3 regions of the Vreelandella piezotolerans genome follow, and region 3 is predicted to be linked to each of the others. Evidence: predicted binding sites of a transcription regulator. Region 3 holds the regulator's gene; each other region holds the start of a gene.
What was found. The regulator FliA, encoded in region 3, starts transcription of late flagellar genes. The targets are predictions, from matches to a motif close to CTAAAGTTNNNNNNNNNNCNGCCGATA.

Region 1 (7,118 bases), 460 kb from region 3:
AAGCAAAAAAGTACGGTAGCGAGCGCGGCAGGCCCACCTTGAGCAGCACGTCGATACGCCGCGCACCCAATACGCGCAACACGTCCTCCATTTCCGGCTCCAGCGTCGCCAGCCCCGTCGCCACGTTCACCACGATGGGAAAGAAGCAGATCAAAAACGCGGTGAGGATGGCGGGCACGGAACCGATCCCAAACCAAACCACCAGAATGGGCACGAACGCGACTTTTGGGATGGCGTTGAAACCCACCAAGAGCGGGTAGCAGGCGTTATAGAGAAAGCGTGACGATCCCACGATGAAACCCAGCACCAGCCCCACCACGACCCCCAACCCAAAACCAATCAGCGTGGTCCAAAAGGTTTGCCAGGAGTGCATGGCAATCGGCCCGGAATACGTCATCAGCGCCTGCAGGGTGTCCAGCGCACTGGGAAAAATGAAGCTCGGTACGTTGAAGAGCCGTACGGAGGCTTCCCAGACGGCCACGAGAACGGCCACAGCGATCCAGGGCGCGAGCCGTTCAATCAGCTTGCTGTTATGGGTCATGTTCATATCCGTTAGGTGCTGCGCACGTCGCCAATCTGGGCGCGTAAGTCCTGCACTAGGTCGATAAAGGGCTTTTCGTAGGTGGTTTCCAGCGCTCGCGGGCGAGGCAGTTCGATACGGCGCCGTTCGATGACGCGGCCGGGGCGGCGGCTCATGACGTAGACCGTGTCGGCCAGGAACGCGGCTTCGCGGAGATCGTGGGTCACCAGCACGACGGTAAAGCGCTGGGCTTCCCATAAGTCCCGCAGCACGCACCACAGCTCTTCGCGGGTAAAAGCGTCTAGCGCGCCAAAGGGCTCGTCCAACATCAGCAGGCGCGGCCGATGAATCAGCGCGCGGCAAATGGAGGCCCGCTGCTGCATACCCCCCGAGAGCTGCCAGGGATACTTATCTTCGTGCTCGGCCAAGCCAACCGTGGCAAGCAACGCCCGCGCCCAGCCTTTGAACTCCTCGCGGCGCTGCCGAAACTGCCGCCGATACGGCTCGACGATCTCCAGCGGCAGCAGCACGTTATCCAGGGTAGTACGCCAGGGAAGTAGATTGGCGTTCTGAAACGCCATGCCCGAGATCTTCAGCGGTCCGGTCACGGGTGCATCGTCCACGCGCACGCTGCCCTGGGTCGGCGCGTGCAGCCCGGTACATAGCTTCATGAAGGTGGATTTACCGCACCCGGAGGGCCCCACGAAGGCGACGAACTCGCCTTCGTGGATAGCGAGATTGATATCCTCGATGGCGTTGCCGGTGCCATCATAGGCCAGGCTTACGTCATCGAAACGGACAAACGCTGCCGACATCACTCGGTCTCCGATAGCAGCATGCGCTCTTCTACCGGCGGCAGGTAGCGGGAATCGAACACTTGATCGGGCGACGGCAGCGTCGGCAAATCATAGGCATCAGCGACCAGTTGAATCGCCTGCATCAAGCGCTCGTCATCCACGCCGCCTACGCCAAACTCGCGGGCATCCGGGGTGTCCACCACGCTCTCCAGCGCCAGTTTCAAACGGCGGGTCTCCATCTCCACATCGATCAAGCCATCGCGGTTTTTCACGTACTCGATGGCGGCGTCTGGGTCGGCCAGCGTTTCTCCTAGCGCACGGTTAAAAGCACGCAAAAATCCCTGAACCGCCTCGGGATTGTCTTGGGCAAAGGCTTCGCTAGCCAATATCGCGTTGCCGTAGAGCGGCACGCCATAGTCAGGGAACGGCATGATGGTCAGATCCTCTTCGCTCATTCCCCGCTCTTCCAGGTTCAGCAGGCTGGTGAAGTAGAACCCGGTGATGGCATCTACGTCGCCACGGGTCAGCAGGGTTTCCCGTAGCGTGGGGTCGACGTTTTGCCACTCCACGGCATCGGTTTCTAGCCCGTTGGCAGCCGCGAAAATGCCCCAGGCGCGGTAGCCGGTATCGAAGGCGGGCGCGGCAATGGTTTTGCCTGCAAGATCGGCGGGGCTTTCAATGCCGCTCTCTTTGCGGGCAAATACCGCCGCTGGCGTGCCGTCATAGACGATGTAGACCCCCTGGATGCCAGGGCCTTCGGGATTTTCGGCCAGGAACTCGATCAACGCGTTCAGGTCGCCAAAGCCCATTTCGTAGGCGCCTGACGCCACCCGATTCACCGCACCTGCCGAGCCGCTGCCGGAATCGATCTGCACGTCCAGGCCTTCTTCGGCGAAATAGCCCTTTTCAGCCGCCATCAAGAACGGTGCAGCGGGGCCTTCGAATCGCCAGTCGAGCTGGAAACGGATAGGGGTCATGTCTGCCAGAGCGCCCATCGGCAGCAGCGATAGCGCTAAGCCGCCTAGCGTGCTGGAGATCGTGCTGGAGATTGAGCGGGGTGAAGCAGAACCAGGGCGTTGTGTCATGGCTTGAGGCACCTTGTATACAATGATGCCCTGCCCGTTGCAGCAATACTGCCATTTTTCGATTTTTACTATTTTTTCATAGCGTTATAGGGCTGCCGATAGCGGAAGGCGCTCCGTAAACGTTCAAAATGGTGCAATCACTTTGCGGCACGCACCATTTTTAAACATTTCCGCTCTAATCGTTAGACTTTGGTCTAATTCATCGGTACACTGTGCTCAGTTTCCTGTCCTCGCGCCATTCATTGAATGGCGCTTTTTTTTGTCCTGAAAATTTGTCCTGAAAACGGGCGGCGACGACGGGTATCGCATCCAATGCTCCTGGGCCGTTAAGTCGGCTCACGCAGCGGTTTGTTAAACTCGTGGTTCTGCTTCCGCATTTCTCCCTGCCACTCCCATCCATAGGTGTTCATCATGAACCAACCTCCTCGACACGCCGAGGGGTCTTCGCGTTTCTCCCTCGGCGATCCTATCGTGCTGCTGCTCAGCATCGGCTTTATCGTGGCGTTTCTTGGGCTCTCGTTTTATGACATCGAACGAGTCGCCAGCTCGATTAGCGCAGGCTTCGCCTGGACGGCCCTCGTCCTGGGCAGCTATTTCCAACTCCTGCTGTTACTGACGTTTTTCATTGCGATGGGCGTGGCGTTGACGCCCGCGGCGAAAGCCAAGATTGGTAACCTCGATGCACCCGAAATGAGCACGTTCAAGTGGCTTTCGATCATTCTGTGTACCCTGCTAGCCGGTGGCGGCGTGTTTTTTGCCGCAGGCGAGCCGGTGTATCACTTCGTCGTGACACCGCCTGCGTTCGATACCGAACCGGGCACCGCCAACGCCGTTGCCGGTGCGTTGGGTCAATCGTTCATGCACTGGGGCTTCATGGCCTGGGCCGTGCTGGGCTCGCTCACCGCCGTGGTGCTGGCCCATGCGCACTACGTAAAAGGCCAGCCGCTTCAGCCGCGCACGCTGCTCTACCCGGTGTTGGGCGAGCGCTTGATGCGTGGCCCGCTGGGCAGCATCGTGGATGCCTGCTGTGTGATTGCTCTGGTGGCGGGCACGGTCGGCCCCATCGGCTTTTTGGCCACGCAGGTGAGCTTTGGCTTGCATGAGTTGTTTGGTCTGCCGGAGGGCTACACGGGCCAGCTCATCATCCTAGGCGTATTGGGCGTTATCTATGTGCTCTCTTCCATGAGCGGCGTCCACAAGGGCATTCAGCTGTTGAGCCGTTTCAACGTGCTGCTGGCGCTGGCCATCGGCGCCGTCATCATCGTATTCGGCCCCACGCTGTTTTTGGTCAATACCTATCTGTCCAGTATGGGGGCCTATATCAGCGAGTTTTTCACCATGGCGACGATGACCGCTGAAACCGCCCCGGCGTGGTGGATGCAGTGGTGGACGGTGTTCTTCTTTGCCTGGTTCATTGGCTATGCGCCGCTGATGGCGATCTTCGTGGCGCGCATTTCACGGGGCCGCAGCATTCGCGAGATGATCGTGGCCGTGGCGGTGCTCGCCCCGATTGCCACCACCGTGTGGTTTACGCTGCTGGGCGGTTCGGGCATCTATTACCAGCTCACCGGTGTGATCGACCTCAGCGAAGCGCTCAACAACTTCCAATTCGACGTGGCGACGCTCACGGTGGCCCAGGCGCTGCCCGGCGGCACCTGGATGGCGCTGGCGATTCTGCTGCTAACGACGATTTTCGTGGCCACTACCGGCGATTCGATGAGCTATGCCATTGCCGTCGTCGGTGCGGGACACGATGCCCCCAGTCCCTACATGCGCGCTTTCTGGGGCATTGCCATGGCGCTGATGGCGGCCGTGCTGCTGTACATGGGCGCAGGGCAAATCAGCGCGCTGCAGCAGTTCATCGTGATCACCGCGATCCCGGTGTCGCTGATACTGCTGCCTTCGTTATGGAACGGGCCGCAGGCGGCTTATGCCATGGCACGGGAACAGGGCATCATCGACGAACGCTGATCGGCGGCTCGTCGTTATAGCCCCTCCAGCAGCCGCAGAATCAGCTGTGGCTGCTGGTTGACCCGGGTCAGCATGGCGATACCCACCTGTTGTAGCAGTTGGGCACGAATCAGATTGGAGACTTCTTGCGCGTAGTCGGCGTCTTGGATACGCGACTGGGCGGCGGAGGTGGTGATGATGTTGGTATTGAGGCCGTCGATGACGCTCTCGAAACGGTTCTGTACCGCGCCAAAATAACTACGCTGACGATCGACCTGCTTCATGGCCTCATCCACGACATCCATCGGGTTGGGCGTGGCCGAGCCATCGTCCAATACGCTGAAACCGTCCATGCCCAAGGCCTGGCGCCCCATTCCCGAAAAGCGCACGCCAATCACATCTCCGGCGTTGGCGCCCACCTGAATGTTGAGGGTTTTATCGCTCTCGACCAGCCTGATGCCGTTAAAATTACTCTGCCCAGCGACGCGATCGATCTCCTCCAGGCGCTGGTCGATTTCCAACTGAATAGAGGCAAGATCGTCTGACGAATTGGTGCCATTGAGCGCCTGAACGCTCAACTCGCGAATACGCTGCAGGCTGTCGTTGATCAGGTTCAGCGAACCTTCGGCAGTTTGCACCATGGAAATTCCGTCATTGGTATTACGGATCGCCTGGTTCATGCCGCGGATCTGCGCGCCCATGCGATTAGCGATGGCCTGACCCGCAGGGTCGTCTTTGGCGCTATTGATACGCAGCCCAGACGACAGACGCTCCATGGAGGTCTGCATCGCTTGTTGGCTCGTACGCAAATGGTTCATTACCAGTAGCGACGTGATATTGGTCGCAAGGCTGATCACATAAGTGACCTCGACGGTAAGCGCGAAGGCGCCGTTAGCATCGTTATCGGCCAATGGCCAAAAAACATGAGGCCTGCAGCATCGACGACACCTCACATGCTGGCGATGGCAGGGCTACGAGACGGGGCCTGCGCTTATGGAGCGCCCGCTGGCGCTCAATACCGCATCGACCGGGCCACGCACGTACTGATGCTTGAAGTAACCGTCGTCGACGATTTCACCGTCCCACGCCACGATGTCTAGATCCATGGTTCGAGGACCGGATTTGATCGGCCCGCGCACCCGTCCCAAGCGATCCTCGACCTCTTTCAGATAGGCTTTGAAGGCGTCCCGATCCAGCGCAGTGCGCACCACCAGCGCGGCATTGAGAAAATCGGGCTGATGTTGAAAGCCCACCGGCGACGTACGGACGGCGGACGAGCGGGCCACCAGCTCGCACTCGCTGCTCAAAATCTCCAGCGCTTGAGAAAAGTGGTGTTCGGGTTCGATATTGGACCCCACTGAGATCACGCACTCATGGTGCATGCTGCCGGTTGTTGCATGCGACGACGTTGATGACATAGCGACATTCCATAGATAAGCCGATGATGGTGTAACGAGGTCAAAACGCTTTCACACGGCCATGCACTCATCCAAAGGCCGATAGACGCAAGCAGGCTGCGTTTTCACAGAGTAGAACGTGGGTCATTTTGTTCAAGCTCTGTACAAGTTATTGACAAACGCTGCGCTCACGCAGAGAGTCTTCGTTATTGCTCCACCACCATTCACTTCCTATCGACAGCGAGGGATTCGTCATGCCGACACCTGCGGCACTCGTCACCGGCGGCGCCACACGGCTTGGTCGCCACTTTGCAGAAGCCTTGGCCGACAAAGGTTTCGATATTGCTCTGCACGTGAACAGCTCACGCGGGGAGGCTGAAGAGGTCGCCACGGTGATTCGCGGCAAAGGGAGGGAGTGCGAGATACTACCCTGTAACTTTCTGAGCGACTCGCTGGAGAGCCTGATACAACAGGCGGTAACACGCTTCCCCGGCTTGAACGTGCTGCTCAATAGCGCCTCGGCCTACGAGCCCGCGCCCATCGCAAAGACCGAGCTGGCAATGCTGGAGACCCAATTTCGGGTCAATATGTTCACCCCGCTGCTTCTCACACGCCATTTTGCCGATGCGGTAGCGCAGGGCCAGGTGATCAACATCATCGATAACAAGGTGGCCTATCACCAGTACCCGTATGCGGCCTACTTGCTCTCCAAAAAGAGTTTGGCCGAGATGACGCGGATGGCCGCGCTGGAGTTTGCTCCACGCCTGCGCATCAACGGTATTGCGCCGGGAGTGGTGTTACCCGCCTCTCAACGCACCAGCGACTATATCCAGTGGCGCATCGACGGGATTCCGGTGGATCACCAGGGCGATCCAGCCCACCTTGTACAAGCCTTGCACTATCTACTGGACAACGCCTTCGTCGCCGGACAAATCCTGTTCGTGGACGGCGGCGAGTCGATCAACCTCGAAGGTCGCCACTCCGAGAACTATCATCCCAAAAACCATCACTCCAAAAACCAACCCGGCGACCGCTGACCCAACGCAAAGAGGCCGCCCGGAGGCGGCCTCGCGTAGGTCACGATATCAATGCTTAGGTCTCATCGACATCGTCATGATCCGGCTTGTGATGCTCCGGGTTATGCTGTAGTGCGTCTTCGCTGCGCTCTGACAAGGGCGCCGTTTCGGTCCGTTTTTTCTCGGCTTTCGCCTCCAAAATACGCACGTTGGCGGGCGGCGTCTTGCCCCCTTTGGTTTCGCCAAAGTAGAGCGTGGTATGCGGGAACGGAATCTCGATGCCCGCGGCGTCGAAGCGCAGCTTGACCAAACGATTGTAAGCGCGGCCCACGGCCCACTGATCGCCTGGCGTG
Region 2 (7,118 bases), 780 kb from region 3:
TTTTTCCCAAGTTTTCCGGCAGCATCTATGAGATTTTGTCGGCGCCGATCTCCTATCTAGAGATCGTCGTGGGCTACGTAGGGGCGGCGGCCTCGAAATCGATACTGCTGGGGCTGATCATTCTCGGCACGTCCAGCTTCTTTGTGCCATTGCAGATCGCCCACCCGTTCTGGATGCTGACGTTCCTAGTGCTGACCGCCGTCACCTTCAGCTTGCTGGGGTTCATCATCGGCATCTGGGCAGATGGCTTCGACAAGCTGCAGCTCGTGCCGCTGCTGGTGATTACGCCACTCACGTTTTTAGGCGGCAGCTTCTATTCCATCGATATGCTCCCGCCGTTTTGGCAGAGCGTGACCCTGGCGAATCCGGTGGTCTATCTCGTCAGCGGCTTCCGCTGGAGCTTCTACGGCATCAGCGATGTCAGCTTAGGGGCCAGCGTGGCGATGATCTTGCTGTTTCTGGCGGCAAGTCTTGCCACCATTGCCTGGATTTTCCGCACTGGCTACCGCTTGAAGCCTTGATATCGATGTGTGCTAGTCGACGTTTTTTCAAAAGGTGATGTTTGTTTATGCCGCTACTACACAGTACCGTTTACCGCTTGGAGCCTTCCCTCGACGGCGAACGCTTGAGTGTGACTGCCCCACCTACCGAGACCGACACCGCCAGCAATGACGCGGTGATGGCAAGCTTGGTGAACGCGCTAAACGACACTTACAACACCAAGGCAAAAGGCTGGGGGCGTTTTGCCGAGCAGGGTGAGCAGGCAAGCCCCTTGGTGGCGTGGCTCAAGGCGTATCAAGCCGACGAGCAAACCTTTGCCCAATTGTCCAGCGCCATGGCCGAGCGGCTGGCTCAAACGTTGCAGGGCCAGCTCTCGGTGGGCGGTTTCTTGGTCATCGCCCATCTTCGTCAAGGTGACACCGAAACGCTGTTCATGGCGCTCGTGCATCAGCGGGAAGGCATTGGCTTCAACGACGCGCACCAAGCGGTGCCCGCCGCCCAGCTCAATACGAGCCAGCTCACGCTGGCGGCACGCATCAACGTGACCCAGTGGCAGAGCGGCGCGGAAAGCACGCAGTACGTGTCGTTCCTGAAGGACCGCGGCGGTAAAAAGCTGGCCGACGGCGTCGCGGCGCTGCTGGGGATGGAGGAGGGCATCGATGCCCCGGCCGAAACCCGTACGCTGCTGAAAGCCTTTAGCGACTACGTCGAAAAAGAGGACCTGGACGACGATGCCAGTCGTGAAAAAACCGATACGCTGGTCGACTACGCCAACGAGCAGTTACGCCGTGGCGAACCCATGACGCTGGAAGAGCTCTCCGAGCTCGTCGACGAGCAGCAGCCCAGGGCGTTTTACGACCATATTCGCAACGCCGACTACGGCCTTTCGCCGGAAATACCGCCGGACAAACGCACCATTAGCCAGTTTCGCCGCTTTACCGGTCGCTCTGGCGGCGTCTCGATCAGCTTCGATTCACACCTGCTGGGTTCCAGTATTGAATATGACGAAACCCAAGATCGGCTGATCATCAAACAAGTGCCCAAACAGCTCAAAGAGCAGCTCGCCAAGCGCAAGGATTGAGGCGGCACTCTCGAGGCATCTTGGAGTCCTAAGCTAGCCACTGACAGGAGGAGTTCGCCGTGCTGGATGCCATTCACTCTTTTTTTCAACAGGCCCTCTCTGCGCCTGAGCAGCGTGATGACCAAAGCCTGACCCTGGAGCTAGCCTCGGCAGCGCTACTGTGTGAGGTGATGCGCGCGGACTACGATCAGAGCGACGTAGAGCGCGCGGCCCTCAAGCAAATGCTGATGGCGCGCTACCGGCTCGATGAACAAGATGTCAGCCAGTTGATGGCATTGGCAGAGGCGGAGGTCGACGATGCAGTGGATCACTATCAGTTCGTTAGCCTGATCAAACAGCACTACGACTACGATCAGCGCCTGGAGCTGGTGAACCTCATGTGGGAGCTGGCCTGGGCCGATGGCTCGCTCGACCCGCTGGAAGAGCATCGCATCCGTCGGCTGGCGGATCTACTTTACGTCAGTCATAGCGACTTCATTCGCAGCAAACTCAGCCATTCACCCGACGAGAGCGTAATCCATCCCAACACTCACGGTAAAGGAGCGCCGAGACGCCCATGAGCGATACGCAGGAAGCAACGAATTTAACCGAACTGATCCACACCATGGAACGGATGGAGCGGGAAAACGCGCAGGTTAGCGTGGATGATGTGGTGCATGCGGTGGGGCGGCGCTCGTTTGGGCCGCTGCTGCTGTTGGCAGGCTTGATTACGCTGGCGCCGATCATTGGTGATATCCCCGGAATGCCAACGCTGATGGCCGCCTTGGTGCTGCTCACGTCGGTGCAGCTTTTGATCGGTCGAGCAACGTTTTGGCTACCTGGTTGGTTGCTCAACCGCTCTTTGTCTCGGCATAAATTCGATAAAGGGCTGCACTATATGAAAAAACCGGCCCGCTGGATCGATGGACTGCTGGGCGTGCGCTTGGCGTGGATGACGGGCTATATCGGTATTCGGGTGACGGCCTTCGCTTGCCTGCTGGTGGCGTTAGCGATGCCACCCATGGAGTTCATCCCTTTCAGTGCCAATGGCGCTGGATTGGCACTTTCGCTGTTTGGGCTGGGGCTGGTGGCGAGAGATGGCCTGATGCTCGCACTGGGGTTTTTGCTGACGGGCGTGACGTTTACGGTCGTCTTGATGAATCTTATTTAATACTTACCAAGCGCTGCTTGTGAACTGGCTCCGCTGGTCGACGTGTCAGGCAGAGTCAAGGTACGTTTGTGATGGGCTTGGATACCATAAGGAGCAATGCGTCTACGATGAGTCACTCACCTTCACCTCAGTCGACACCGCCACCCAAACCGCCTCACGAGCAGTCTACTTGGGAGAGGCGTATCGAGACGGCGCTGTGGAATTCGCGCTTTTTGGTCATGCTGGCGGTGGTGCCAAGCCTGCTGGGCTCGCTGATGCTGTTTATCGTCGGTACGTTGGATATTTTCAAGGTAGTGGGGGATGTGCTGCACTACTACTTGGTGGATGACAGCCAAAATATCCATGACACCCTGGTGCCCGACATCATTATCGCGGTGGATATCTATCTGATTGCCATCGTGCTGCTGATATTCGGGCTGGGCGTGTATCGATTGTTCGTCTCGCGTATCGACCAAGCCGAGGTGCGTTACCCCGCCCACCCCTTCAACGTCGCCTCGCTGGATCAGTTGAAAGACAAAATCGCCCGCGTGGTGATTCTGGCCGTGATCATCGAGTTCTTCCGCGCCGTGGTGGACATTCGCTTCGCCACACCGCTGGATGCGATCTACTTGGCACTGTCCGTGCTGGCGCTGGCCGCTGCGCTCTACTTGATGAGTTTGGCGCATAAAGGGGAGTAGTTGGCGAGGGCGTGACGTTTCTTGCGCCGCGCTACCCATCCTCCAATAAATCGACGACCAGCTCATTCAACCGTTGCTGAAATTGACCGCCGGGAGAGGGCGGCGTTGGGTCTGACGTAATCACCACCGTCATGTCGCGCTCAGGAATCACATACAGCGCCTGCCCGCCATATCCTCTCCCGTAAGCAACGTCTTCCCCCGCGAGCGTCGTCATAAACCAGCCAAAACCGTAGCCATCACCTGTCCAAGGCGATTGGCCTCTGGGCGTCCAAGAGTGTTCTACCCAACCCTCTGGCAGCACGCGCTGGCCATCGGTCCTGCCGTCATTACGGTATAGCTCCCCAATCGCAATGAGCGCGCGTGGGGAAAGCTGCATGTCGTTCCCACCAAAATAGATCCCTTGAGGGTCCTGCGGCCAAGGGGGAATCGCAATAACGAGCGGCTCGCCCAACAAGCGCTGCGCAAGTGCAAGCGTGCTTTCGCCGCTGGCCTGAGTCAGCGCTGCCGACAGCAAATGGCTGGTGCCAGTAGAGTAGAGCATTCGACCACCAGGACGGTCGACGAACGGGCGTGTAAGCGCATCGTTGACCCAGTGAGCGCTAGCTACCCAAGCGCCGTAGTTGCTGCCGGAGGTGCGCTCCAACCCAGCCTGCTGGGCCAACAGGTGAGCGACCGTGATGTCGTTGACTCGACGATCGGCGCTGCTCGGCACGCTATCGAGTAGCGCTACGAGGGGCTGATCCACCGATTCGATAATGCCTGATTCGATGGCCGCGCCGGTCACGGCGGCCAATACCGTTTTAGAAAGCGACTTGACGTTGGCAGGCTCCGCGACGCCGGGACCGCCCTGATGATGCTCATGAATGATCGTACCGTCATGTGCCACCACGACGGTGTGTAGACGATCGAGGGTTCGGGCCTGTCGATCGAGTGCTTGCAGCGCCTCCGATGAAGGGGCTGACGCAAGGACCGGCGTAACGGTCAACGCACTTATTGCACACGCCAGCATAAAAGCCGTCGTTTTCATGGCGATACCTGAGAAGAGAGTGGTACGGCTCTGAAAGCCATGCACAGACAAGGTTCCCTCAGCGGAACGCTGAAGGACATTACGCAAACCGATGAAAAGCCTGCTACGCTAAAAGCACCCGTTGAAGGGAAGCAACCCTTTGATTTCCATGAAACGCAAAAGCAAGGAGTGCCATTATGCGTAACATCATCTATATCATCGGTCTGATCGTTGTCGTGCTGTTTATTCTTTCGCTGTTAGGGCTGCGCTAAGCGGTTCTCTCAGATCATAAGCATTAGTACTGAAATATCAGTGCTAACACAGCGCGACATCAGCATCTGCCAACGCCCGCTTCCTCAGCGGGCGTTTTCATATCGCTAATGATGCTCAAGCGCAGTCGGCGGCGCCTTGACCAAACATATCGAACATTAGCTCTCGGCCCAATGGCGTCAATACCAAGCGGTCATAGTCATTGAACATGGCGGCGTCGCTCTTTTCCAAGGTGGTTTGGCAAATCGCCCAGCGCGGGTGCTGCTGGCGAAGCCTATCCAGCTCTTGGCGGGACAGACCTCGCTGTGTCAGTGTGATGGTTTCGAGCACGTGTCCGCTCTCATACAGCATTTCGGCTACGCTGGAGAGACAGTGTCGTAAGCTGCGCTGAATATGGAAGGAGGCAGTCGACGCAGAGGGTAACGCTTCGGCGGGCATGGGGGAGGCTCCTGCATTCGCAGCAAAATGGGTGTGCTGCAGTGCATTATAATGCAGGAGGGGGATTAGACCAAGGTCTATATTTTGTGAGGCTCTCAGCGCTTTCTGAGCGGTACCCATAGCTAACTGTCAAGAAAATGAAGTCTTTAAGGTCTATGGTTGATACAAGTTATCCAATGACTGGCGTGAGATTCTTCATGTTACTTGTTTTTACATATAGAAACTTAAAAGTTCGTCATACTGGTTAAGTAGTGCTGTGCACTGCCGAAAAATATAAGATAAAGAAAACGGTTAATGATGTTAAGAAATGTCGACTGCGCTAGAAAATACGTTGCCTCTTGATTAGGAGTGACTAATAGCGAGTAAAAACGCACCAATAAAGGCTTGATTATGGCTTCTATTACATCGTTAGGTATTGGTTCTGGCTTGGATCTCAATGGCTTACTGACGCAACTGCAGCAGGCGGAACGTTCCAAACTCGAACCCATCCAGGAACAGATCGAAACAGAGCAGGCGCAAATTTCTGCTTATGGGCAGTTGCAAAGCGCGCTCTCTGCTTTTCAGGCGTCGGCTAAAGCATTGAACGAGCAGGACGCTTTTCAAAGTCTAAGTACGAGTGTGGAAGGGGGTGCCGTTGCTGCTGTGAGTAGCAATGATGCCCAGCCAGGCCAGTACGATATCCAAGTCGATCAGCTAGCCACGGCAGGCAGTTTAGTCACGGAGCGTTTAGACGCCCCGGATGTGGCACTCGTCTCTGGTCAACAAACGCTGTCTTTTTCTCTCGCTGATGGTGCCATAGACCCCATTGTGATCGAGGATGGAAGCACGCTCAATGACATGCGGGATGCTATCAACGCACAAAGCGATGGACGTTTGAGTGCTTCGATCATTAATGATGGGGAAGGGTATCGTCTTTCTGTGAATGCAACGGAAACAGGAGCTGCGGCCAGCATTCAAAGTACCAATTTTTCGCAAATTTTAGACGCGAATGTTGCCACTAGCGACACGCAGGTGGTGCAAGCAGGTCAGGATGCGGCGTTCAATGTCAACGGTATTGATATCGTCAGTGCCACCAATCGCATTGAGGATGCTATTCAAGGCGTGACGCTGACCCTATCAGAAGCCAACGCCAGCAGCACTTTGACGGTTTCTCAGGACAGTGAGGCAATTCGTGAGCAGATAACGGCGTTTGTCGATGATTACAACGCGCTGAAAAATACCATTGGCAGCCTGACTGCCTATAATCCGGAAAGCGATAGTGCGGGCGAGCTGAATGGTGACAGCGCCACACGGGCAGTCGAAACTACCTTGCGCCAAGCACTAAGCCGTAGCCTGGGTGGGGATGGCTTCAATATGCTCTCCGATATTGGCATCTCTCTTCAGTTGGATGGAACGTTAGCAATCGATGATGAGCAGCTTGATGGCATCATCGCTAATCAACCCGATCAGTTAATGGACTTCTTTGCAGGCACCTCCAGTGAGAATGGCATGGCAGGACAAATTTCAGCGACGGTCGAGCAGCTCGTCGGGCCAAGCGGACGACTGGAAAACGCTGTGAGCAGCTCGGAGCGTCGGGTTTCGTCGCTAAACGATCGCTTCGCGACAACGGAAAGCCGTATCGACCAAACGGTTGAGCGCTACCGGGCTCAGTTCGCTGCGATGGACAGCATGGTAGGTCAAATGAATCAGACCAGCGCCTACCTGACTCAGCAGCTTGCGACACTAGGCCAGATAGGCCAAAACTAAACTCGAATACGAAGTCATGTTGGCCTAGAGTATCCTCTAGGCCTTTTTTAGCTCTTTGATCCTTGCAAAGCTAAAGTTTTTTCCACCCTGCCGATAATCTACTCAGTCTATAACTTTTAAACGAAAAGGAGCTGAGCCACATGGCGACGATTACCTCTCTTGGCGTTGGTTCAGGTTTGGATTTGAATGGCCTGTTGACTCAGCTTCAAGCGTCTGAGCGGCAGAAGCTAACGCCGCTCACGCAGCAAC
Region 3 (7,118 bases):
GTTGGACACCTTGGCCGAGTATGCGGGACAACAGAAAGACCCCAATGAGCTGACCGCTCTGGTGCGTATCGCGCTGGGTCGCGCGATTACACAACAGTGGTTTGCTGGCCAGGAGACCCTGCACGTCATGGGACTGGACGCGCAGCTCGAACAAGTATTGATGCAGGCCATGAACGGTAACGGGGCCATGGAGCCGGGGCTGGCGGATACGTTGATGCATCAGGCACAGCAGGCGCTCGAGAAGCACGAAGGCAGTGGTGAAGCGCCCGTGCTGGTCGTTCAACACTCGTTGCGCGCGGTGCTATCGCGCTTCCTACGCCGCCGGATGCGCCACTTGGTGGTGATGTCCCAGGCAGAAATTCCCGACGACCGCACCCTGCGCGTGACCACCCTGGTCGGTGGCCGCTAAATTGGTAACAGGTGAACCATGAGCGTGAGACGTTTTGTCGGAGCCAATAGTCGCGATGTCATGCGCCAAGTGCGCGAAATACTGGGTGACGATGCCTTGATCGTTGCTAATCGCCGCACCGAAGGCGGCGTTGAAATTCTGGCCATGGCCGACGACGCGGTCGACCAGTTCGATCCGTCACCCGCAGAGCCTTCAGAAGTATCGCGAGACGCCCCGGCGCCCGCTGCGGCTTTCTCACTGCCGACACAGCCAGATCCGCTGGAGGCAATGAGCGAGCGCCTGCTCCGAGAAATGCAGGACATGCGCGAGCTGCTCTCTCGCCGTCAGCCGATGGTGGAGTCGCCGCGCGGCACTCAAACGACGTATGAATATCTGCTAGCCATGCTGGTGCGGGTGGGCTTTAGCGCCGAACTCAGCCATGAGGTGCTCGAAGCGCTGCCCGAGGAGTTATTGACCCAGGAAGGCGGCCATGACGCTGCCAGCGCTTGGCTGCGCGAACAGCTCATAGCGCGGCTGAAGGTGCTGGCGCACGAAGATCGCTTTTTCGATCAAACCGGCATCGTGGCGCTGGTAGGGCCTACTGGGGTCGGTAAAACCACGACCACGGCCAAACTGGCGGCGCGTTTCGTCATGCGCCATGGCACTCGTCCGGTGGCGCTCGTGACCACTGATAGCTTCCGCATCGGTGCCCACGAGCAGCTACGCATCTACGCCCGACTGTTGGATACGCCGATGTACGCGCTCGACGCAGAACAGCCTATCGACGAGCTGGTCGGCCGACTGCAAGGCAAGCAATGGGTCATCATCGATACCGTTGGGATGAGCCAACGAGATCAGCGCGTGATCGAGCAGATTGCGCACTTGCAGGGCGGACAGTCGACAGTACGACTGGTGCTATTGCTCAATGCGGCCAGCCAGCCAGAGACCCTGGAAGAGGTGGTGTTGCGCTACCGTCAGGCAGCGCGGGCCGCAGGGGCCGAGCTCGACGACTGCATCATCACCAAGCAGGACGAGGCCGGGCGACTGGCGCCCGTTCTGGATATCGTAATGCGCCACGGCATGCGCGTACTGTTTGGATCACACGGCCAGCAGGTGCCGGAAGACATGGCCGTGGCCACGCCCTCTGGCCTGATCGACCAAGCGCTCTCGGCCAGTTCGAGTACTTCGATGGATCAATGCGGCCCGGCCAGCGCGCCGAGCCTGCCGCGCTGGTCGCGAGATGTGCTAGGCCAGGGGCGCCGGCTGACGTCGGTACTGACTCGGCTGCGCCAACGGGTCGCCGATTTTCACCGTTTGGAGGCCGCCTGGGACATCGCTGCGCTGCCCAGCGTGGTGCAGGATCAGCGTTTAGACACGCTGCTGGCTGGCGCGGAAGCGACCCACGATGCCATGGGCGTCGTGTGGTCGCCCAGGCGCAACGAGCGCAACTGTGACTGGTCGATGCCGGACGTGGCGCTCGACGATCAAGGGGCATGGTTGGCACTGACGCGTTTGCAGCATCGCCAACCTGCTGGGTGGCAACCACGATTGGCGGGCTGCGCGGCAGACATCGCCGTTCATCTGCTGCCTACCCTGCCGGAGTCCGACGCGCTGGCATGGCTTAACGACCAGCGCTTGACCTGGGTCAGCGCCGTCAACGCCAGTCAGCGTGTACACTGCCAGGGCGAGCGTCCTACCCTGCGCACGCTGTTTCAAGAGAGTACGCTCACCCATCGTGTTGCCATTCGTTTTCGTGGTCAACGCATGCAGCTATCGACAGCCTACGTGGAGGCCCACGATGCCACCGGCAACGCGGTGCTGGCTTGGGTGGGCGACGTGTGCGATCCAGAAAGCAGCAAGCGTGTCGTGCGCCGCTACTGGCTAACTCCCGCGCGTCTAGGCAGCGACGTTGTATCGCTGCTGTTCATTCAGTTACAGAGTGATGGGCTATCCGCGTTGACCAAGCGTGCCTGGCAGCAGCTAAAAGAGGCGGATGGCGGCGAGGTGAGCAGCGAGCTACGCCTGCTCATGGCCAGCGGCGCCGCCGCTGTAGCCAGTCACTTGGATCTGGCCGATGACGACGCGGTGCAAGCGTTGCGAGCCGACCTGTTGCGCCTGCTGGGCAGTCAGCGTAAACGCCGCGATACGGCGCTACTCGACGCCTTGGTGCACGTGTTGATGGCACGCGATGCCATTCGCCAGCTCGGTAGCGTCAGTCGCGAGGACCTGATATGAGCGGCCAGGATCAAGCGGCGGGCCTGCGCAAATGGGCCGATCTACAGCGTCAGCAGCGAGCCGCACAGGACGAACCACAAGATACCCATGCGTCCGCCGCTCCTGCCTCGCCGGTCAGTACTGAAGAGGCGGCGGTGCATACCCAAGACGCTCTGGCGCCCACTGTCGCTGCCGCCACTGAACCGGCGACGGTGACGCCACCGCGCCCTCAAAAGCCGCTGGTGGTGATAGGGCTACCGCATACTGGCGCCGCACAAGTCGATAAAGTGCGTGGACGTTTGGGGCAGTGGTCGGCGTTGGGGCGTCAGTGGGCGGGCGACCCGCAGGATTGGCAGATTCAGGTCGTCATGGCCGATACGCCGTCGCTGGCCATGCTGGCGAAGGAGCATGCACGATGGGCGCTATGGGTCACTAGCGATGCCGATGGCTTTGCCAGCATGTACCGTGTGCTTCGAAAAGTGCGAGAGCATGGCGGTCCGCGACGCCTGCTGGCACTCCATGAACCGCACCTGCCGCGTCAGGGGCTGCTGGAGAACTTGCGTGACGCCGCCGCTTACTATTTGGATATCGAGCTTTTGTTGCTTGCACGTTGAGACAGATGATCGGCTTGCTGTCGTTAGCGACCTACGCCGAATAGAGGGCCCGCGTATGAGGCTATTTGCCCGACAGACGTTGATAAAAGCCGTAAAGTTGTTAACAGTGAAAAGGGTGAGCCCCCGCGCAGCGATGCTGGCAACCATCATGTGGGTCGTTAGCGCCGAGGCGGCAACGGGTAGCTGGAGCCGAGACGTGCCTGGCGTGTTGGTCGCCATGAGCGACCGCACCAGTCAGAGCCAGGCCATTTCGCCACCAGCAGGCATCCCGCTGGGAGGAGCGACGCTAACGCGCGTGCAGTGGCGGTTCGACACCCCACCGAGTCACCCCGTCAACGCTTGGTTGTGTCACCCTGAGCGCTGCGTGGCACTGTCGGGCATGCGCGGCAGTACCACTGCGCTGGAAGGCATGTTGGCAAATGCGCCGCTGCACTTTCGGTTTGCACTGTCGCCGGGCCAGCGGCCAGTGAGGGTGCAGGGGCTACAGGTGATAGTGAATTATCGGTAAAGGCCGTTCAGCCGCGAGGCACGAGGATGTATACAGCACAAGGCAGGATCAAACAAAGTGAGCTGTTGACCCAATACATGCCACTGGTGCGACGTCAGGCCTTAACGCTGCAGGTAAGATTGCCCGCAAGTATTGAGCTAGATGATCTGATCCAGGCAGGCATGGTGGGGCTATTAGAGGCGCTGGGACGCTTCGATGCTGCCCAGGGTGCCACGTTCGCGACGTTCGCCAGCCAGCGGATTCGCGGTGCCATGATGGACGAGCTGCGCACTCGCGACTGGCTGCCGCGCAGCGTACGTCGTTCGGCGCGGGCAGTGGACGATGCGGTACGCCGCTTGGAGCAGCAATTGGGCCGCCCCCCTGAAGAGGGTGAAATTGCCCGCGAGCTGGAGATGCCCCTGAGCGAGTACCAGCAGCTGTTGAATGACACCAACAGTGGTCAACTGCTGCCGTTCGAAGAGCTGGTCGCCGATGGCGGTGAGCCGGCGGGTGACGATGCCCAGCATCGGCCGTTTGACCAATTGCTTGATGAGCAGCAGCGACACACCTTGATCGAGGCCATCGAGGCATTACCCGAGCGTGAAAAGCTGCTGATGGCGCTCTATTACCAAGAAGAGATGAACCTTAAAGAGGTCGGCGCGGTGCTGGGCGTCACCGAATCGCGGGTCTCCCAGCTACACAGTCAGGCGGTGAGCCGTCTGCGCGCGCGTTTACGCGATCACGATGAATCCTAATACCCACTCACCCTACTCGGCGAGGAGCCGTTGATGAACCCATCTACGTTGATCGGTATCTTTGCCAGCATGTTGCTGCTGGTAAGCGTGCTGTTCTTTACTGCAGAGTCGCCCGAAAGTTTTATCAATGTGCCGGGACTGGCCATCGTCATCACCGGTACGCTGGCGGCGACCTTCATCAGCTATCCGTTGAAAGAAGTGCTGCGAGTGGTGCGTTTGGTGGGCTTGGTGTTCCGCCGTGAGAATACCTATGTGCGGGACGACATCAACGAGCTGGTGTCCATGTCGCGGCTCTGGTTCAAAGGTGACGTGCGGGCCGTCGAACGGGAGCTCGAGCACACCCGCAACCCGTTTCTACGAACCGGTATTCAACTTGTGATCGCCAATACCAAAGAGGATGAGATTTTCGACATGCTGCGCTGGCGTATCGCCCGCTTGAAAGCCCGCGAACACGCCGAAGCGCAAATTTTTCGCACCATGGCGACCTACGCGCCCGCTTTCGGCATGATCGGCACGTTAGTGGGGCTGGTCAACATGCTCGAAGTCATGGATGCCGGAGACCTTCAGGTCATCGGCCCCCGCATGGCGGTAGCACTGCTGACCACCTTCTACGGTATCTTGCTGGCCAACCTCGTGTTCAAGCCCATCGCCGTCAAGCTGGAGCGGCGCACCGAGGAGCGGTTGATTACCATGAACATGGTGCTCGAAGGGATTTCATTGATCACCAAGCGCCGCTTGCCATCGTTCATTGAAGAGACGCTCAACTCCTTCGTAGCGAACTACCATGATGAGATCCGGGACGCCAACGTCAAACCCCGCCCCGACGTTGGCTCCGCATTGAAAGGGTAGCGCCATGCTTGACCGCGACTCACGGCATGCCCTGGAGCTGCCCGCTGCAGTGGGTGAGAGTGACGAGAGCTGGCTAACCAGCTACTTGGACGTACTCACACTGCTCATCACGCTGTTCGTTCTGCTGCTAGCCTTGGCGCCGCCGAGCGGCGGCGAAGGGCAGAGCCGCGAGGCCCTGAGCGTCGCCAGCGCCGTGACCTCACTGCCGCTCGCTAGCTTGGCCACGGGTATTCAGCCACGCCATGAAGGGTTGCAACCTCATATGGCGGGACTCGACATTCCTGGTGTAAGCGTCTCGCAAGGTCAAGAGGGCGTGACGCTGCGCATCGACGACAGCCTTTTGTTTCCCAGCGGCAACGATGTGCTAACGCCCCAAGGGCAAGATGTGTTAGAACGACTCTCTTCCGTGCTGGCGACTTTCGATGGGCAAATCTCCGTTGAAGGTCATACCGATAACGTGCCTATCTCGACGCCGAGGTTTCCATCGAACTGGGAGCTCTCAGTAGGCCGTGCCATTGCGGTCGTGCGCCAATTAGAGCGGCAAGGCATTGCCATTTCACGTATGCGGGCGGTCGGTTATGCCGACACCCAACCCATGGAAAGTAACGCTACCTCGGAAGGGCGAGCAGCCAACCGGCGCGTTGAACTGCTGCTAAGGCAGCAGGTCGAGGGGTAAAGCACTATCTCGAGGCTATCTGCGTGTCGAAGCATCACTCGCTACTACAATCGTTTGGCGCCGTCATGGTGCTCGACGGTGAGAGTCGGCGCATTCAGGCGGTCAGTCGCAACCTAAACAAACTGCTGGGATTGGCAGACACCGAGCTCCGTGCGATTTCCCCCGCCACCGTGCTGGGCAAGCGGTTGAGCCAACGATTGCGCCAAGAGCTGCATGGACGCCAGCGGTTAGCGAGCCCGCTAGCCTTCCGTCGGCTACATGACACCACGCGCCTGCAGGTTCACGCTTATCGCACGCATCGCCACGTGGTGGTCGAAATCGAGCCCCTCAGCCCGCTGGGCAAACGACGCCTGCTGGGGACCGTCAACGAGCGCTTGATGCGTCTAGCCGAAGCGACCCATCAAGAAGAACTGCTGGATTATTTAGTGACCGCCGTGCAACAGCTCACCGGTCATGATCGCGTCTCGGTCTGTCATTTCGACAGCGATTGGCACGGGCTGATCGTCGCCGAAGCGCAAGGCGGGCACCTGCCTGCGCTGCTGGGCCAACGCTTTCCTGCCAGTGACTTTCCGATCACGCTGCGCCGCACCTACGAGCGCCATCCGATCCGTTTGATTCATGACGCCAGCGCCCATGCAGAACCGCCGCTGCCGTGTACGCCAGAGGGCGAGAGCGTCGATTTGCGCCACTGCTTTTTACGTGCCCCCGCGCCGGAGCGTCAGCGCTACTTGCAACGGTTGGGCGTACGCGGTGCGATGAGCCTGGCCATGCAGGGTGACACCGGGCTGTGGGGCTTGCTGTTCTGCCACTCGGCAGCGCCTCATCCGGTGTCGCCGCCAGTCCGCGATGCCGTTCGCACCCTCGTCCAGATGGCGACCCAGCGGCTTTTGCTACTCAGGGCTCGACAAGAGGCCCGCTATCTTCAGCGCGTACAAGATAGTTTGGTGCTCTCGACGAATGCCCGTGTCGAGCCGCAAAGCCCCGTCGAGTTGTTGTCAGCCCAAGCGGAGACATGGTGCTCGCTGTTTCGCGCCCACGGTGTTGCACTGTGGCTGAAAGGCAGCGTTTACGCGGACGGTCATACGCCCGACGCCGCAGTCGTCGCTCAGTTCGTCAAACGGCTCGACAAAGCGCA

Region 1: the regulator FliA is predicted to act here: its motif matches at 5,254-5,280, upstream of GYM47_RS16650 (flagellin N-terminal helical domain-containing protein).
Region 2: the regulator FliA is predicted to act here: its motif matches at 5,367-5,393, upstream of fliD (flagellar filament capping protein FliD).

Annotation. Positions count from the first base shown of each region.
Region 1 is NZ_CP048602.1:3,627,966-3,635,083, forward strand. Features, by position in the region: gene GYM47_RS16630 (ABC transporter permease) at 1-541, opposite strand, end outside; gene GYM47_RS16635 (ABC transporter ATP-binding protein) at 553-1,335, opposite strand; gene GYM47_RS16640 (ABC transporter substrate-binding protein) at 1,335-2,402, opposite strand; gene GYM47_RS16645 (BCCT family transporter) at 2,814-4,373, shown strand; gene GYM47_RS16650 (flagellin N-terminal helical domain-containing protein) at 4,388-5,209, opposite strand; gene folK (2-amino-4-hydroxy-6-hydroxymethyldihydropteridine diphosphokinase) at 5,324-5,770, opposite strand; gene GYM47_RS16660 (SDR family oxidoreductase) at 6,004-6,786, shown strand; gene ybiO (mechanosensitive channel protein) at 6,842-7,118, opposite strand, start outside.
Region 2 is NZ_CP048602.1:3,313,574-3,320,691, reverse strand. Features, by position in the region: gene GYM47_RS15205 (ABC transporter permease) at 1-521, shown strand, start outside; gene GYM47_RS15200 (nucleoid-associated protein) at 569-1,582, shown strand; gene GYM47_RS15195 (tellurite resistance TerB family protein) at 1,642-2,142, shown strand; gene GYM47_RS15190 (exopolysaccharide biosynthesis protein) at 2,139-2,732, shown strand; gene GYM47_RS15185 (YqhA family protein) at 2,840-3,409, shown strand; gene GYM47_RS15180 (serine hydrolase domain-containing protein) at 3,441-4,436, opposite strand; gene GYM47_RS15175 (hypothetical protein) at 4,803-5,123, opposite strand; gene fliD (flagellar filament capping protein FliD) at 5,514-6,869, shown strand; gene fliD (flagellar filament capping protein FliD) at 7,010-7,118, shown strand, end outside.
Region 3 is NZ_CP048602.1:144,389-151,506, forward strand. Features, by position in the region: gene flhA (flagellar biosynthesis protein FlhA) at 1-409, shown strand, start outside; gene flhF (flagellar biosynthesis GTPase FlhF) at 428-2,623, shown strand; gene GYM47_RS00655 (hypothetical protein) at 2,620-3,216, shown strand; gene GYM47_RS00660 (flagellar protein FlhE) at 3,332-3,724, shown strand; gene GYM47_RS00665 (RNA polymerase sigma factor FliA) at 3,751-4,458, shown strand; gene GYM47_RS00670 (motility protein A) at 4,492-5,307, shown strand; gene GYM47_RS00675 (OmpA/MotB family protein) at 5,312-5,983, shown strand; gene GYM47_RS00680 (sensor domain-containing diguanylate cyclase) at 6,007-7,118, shown strand, end outside.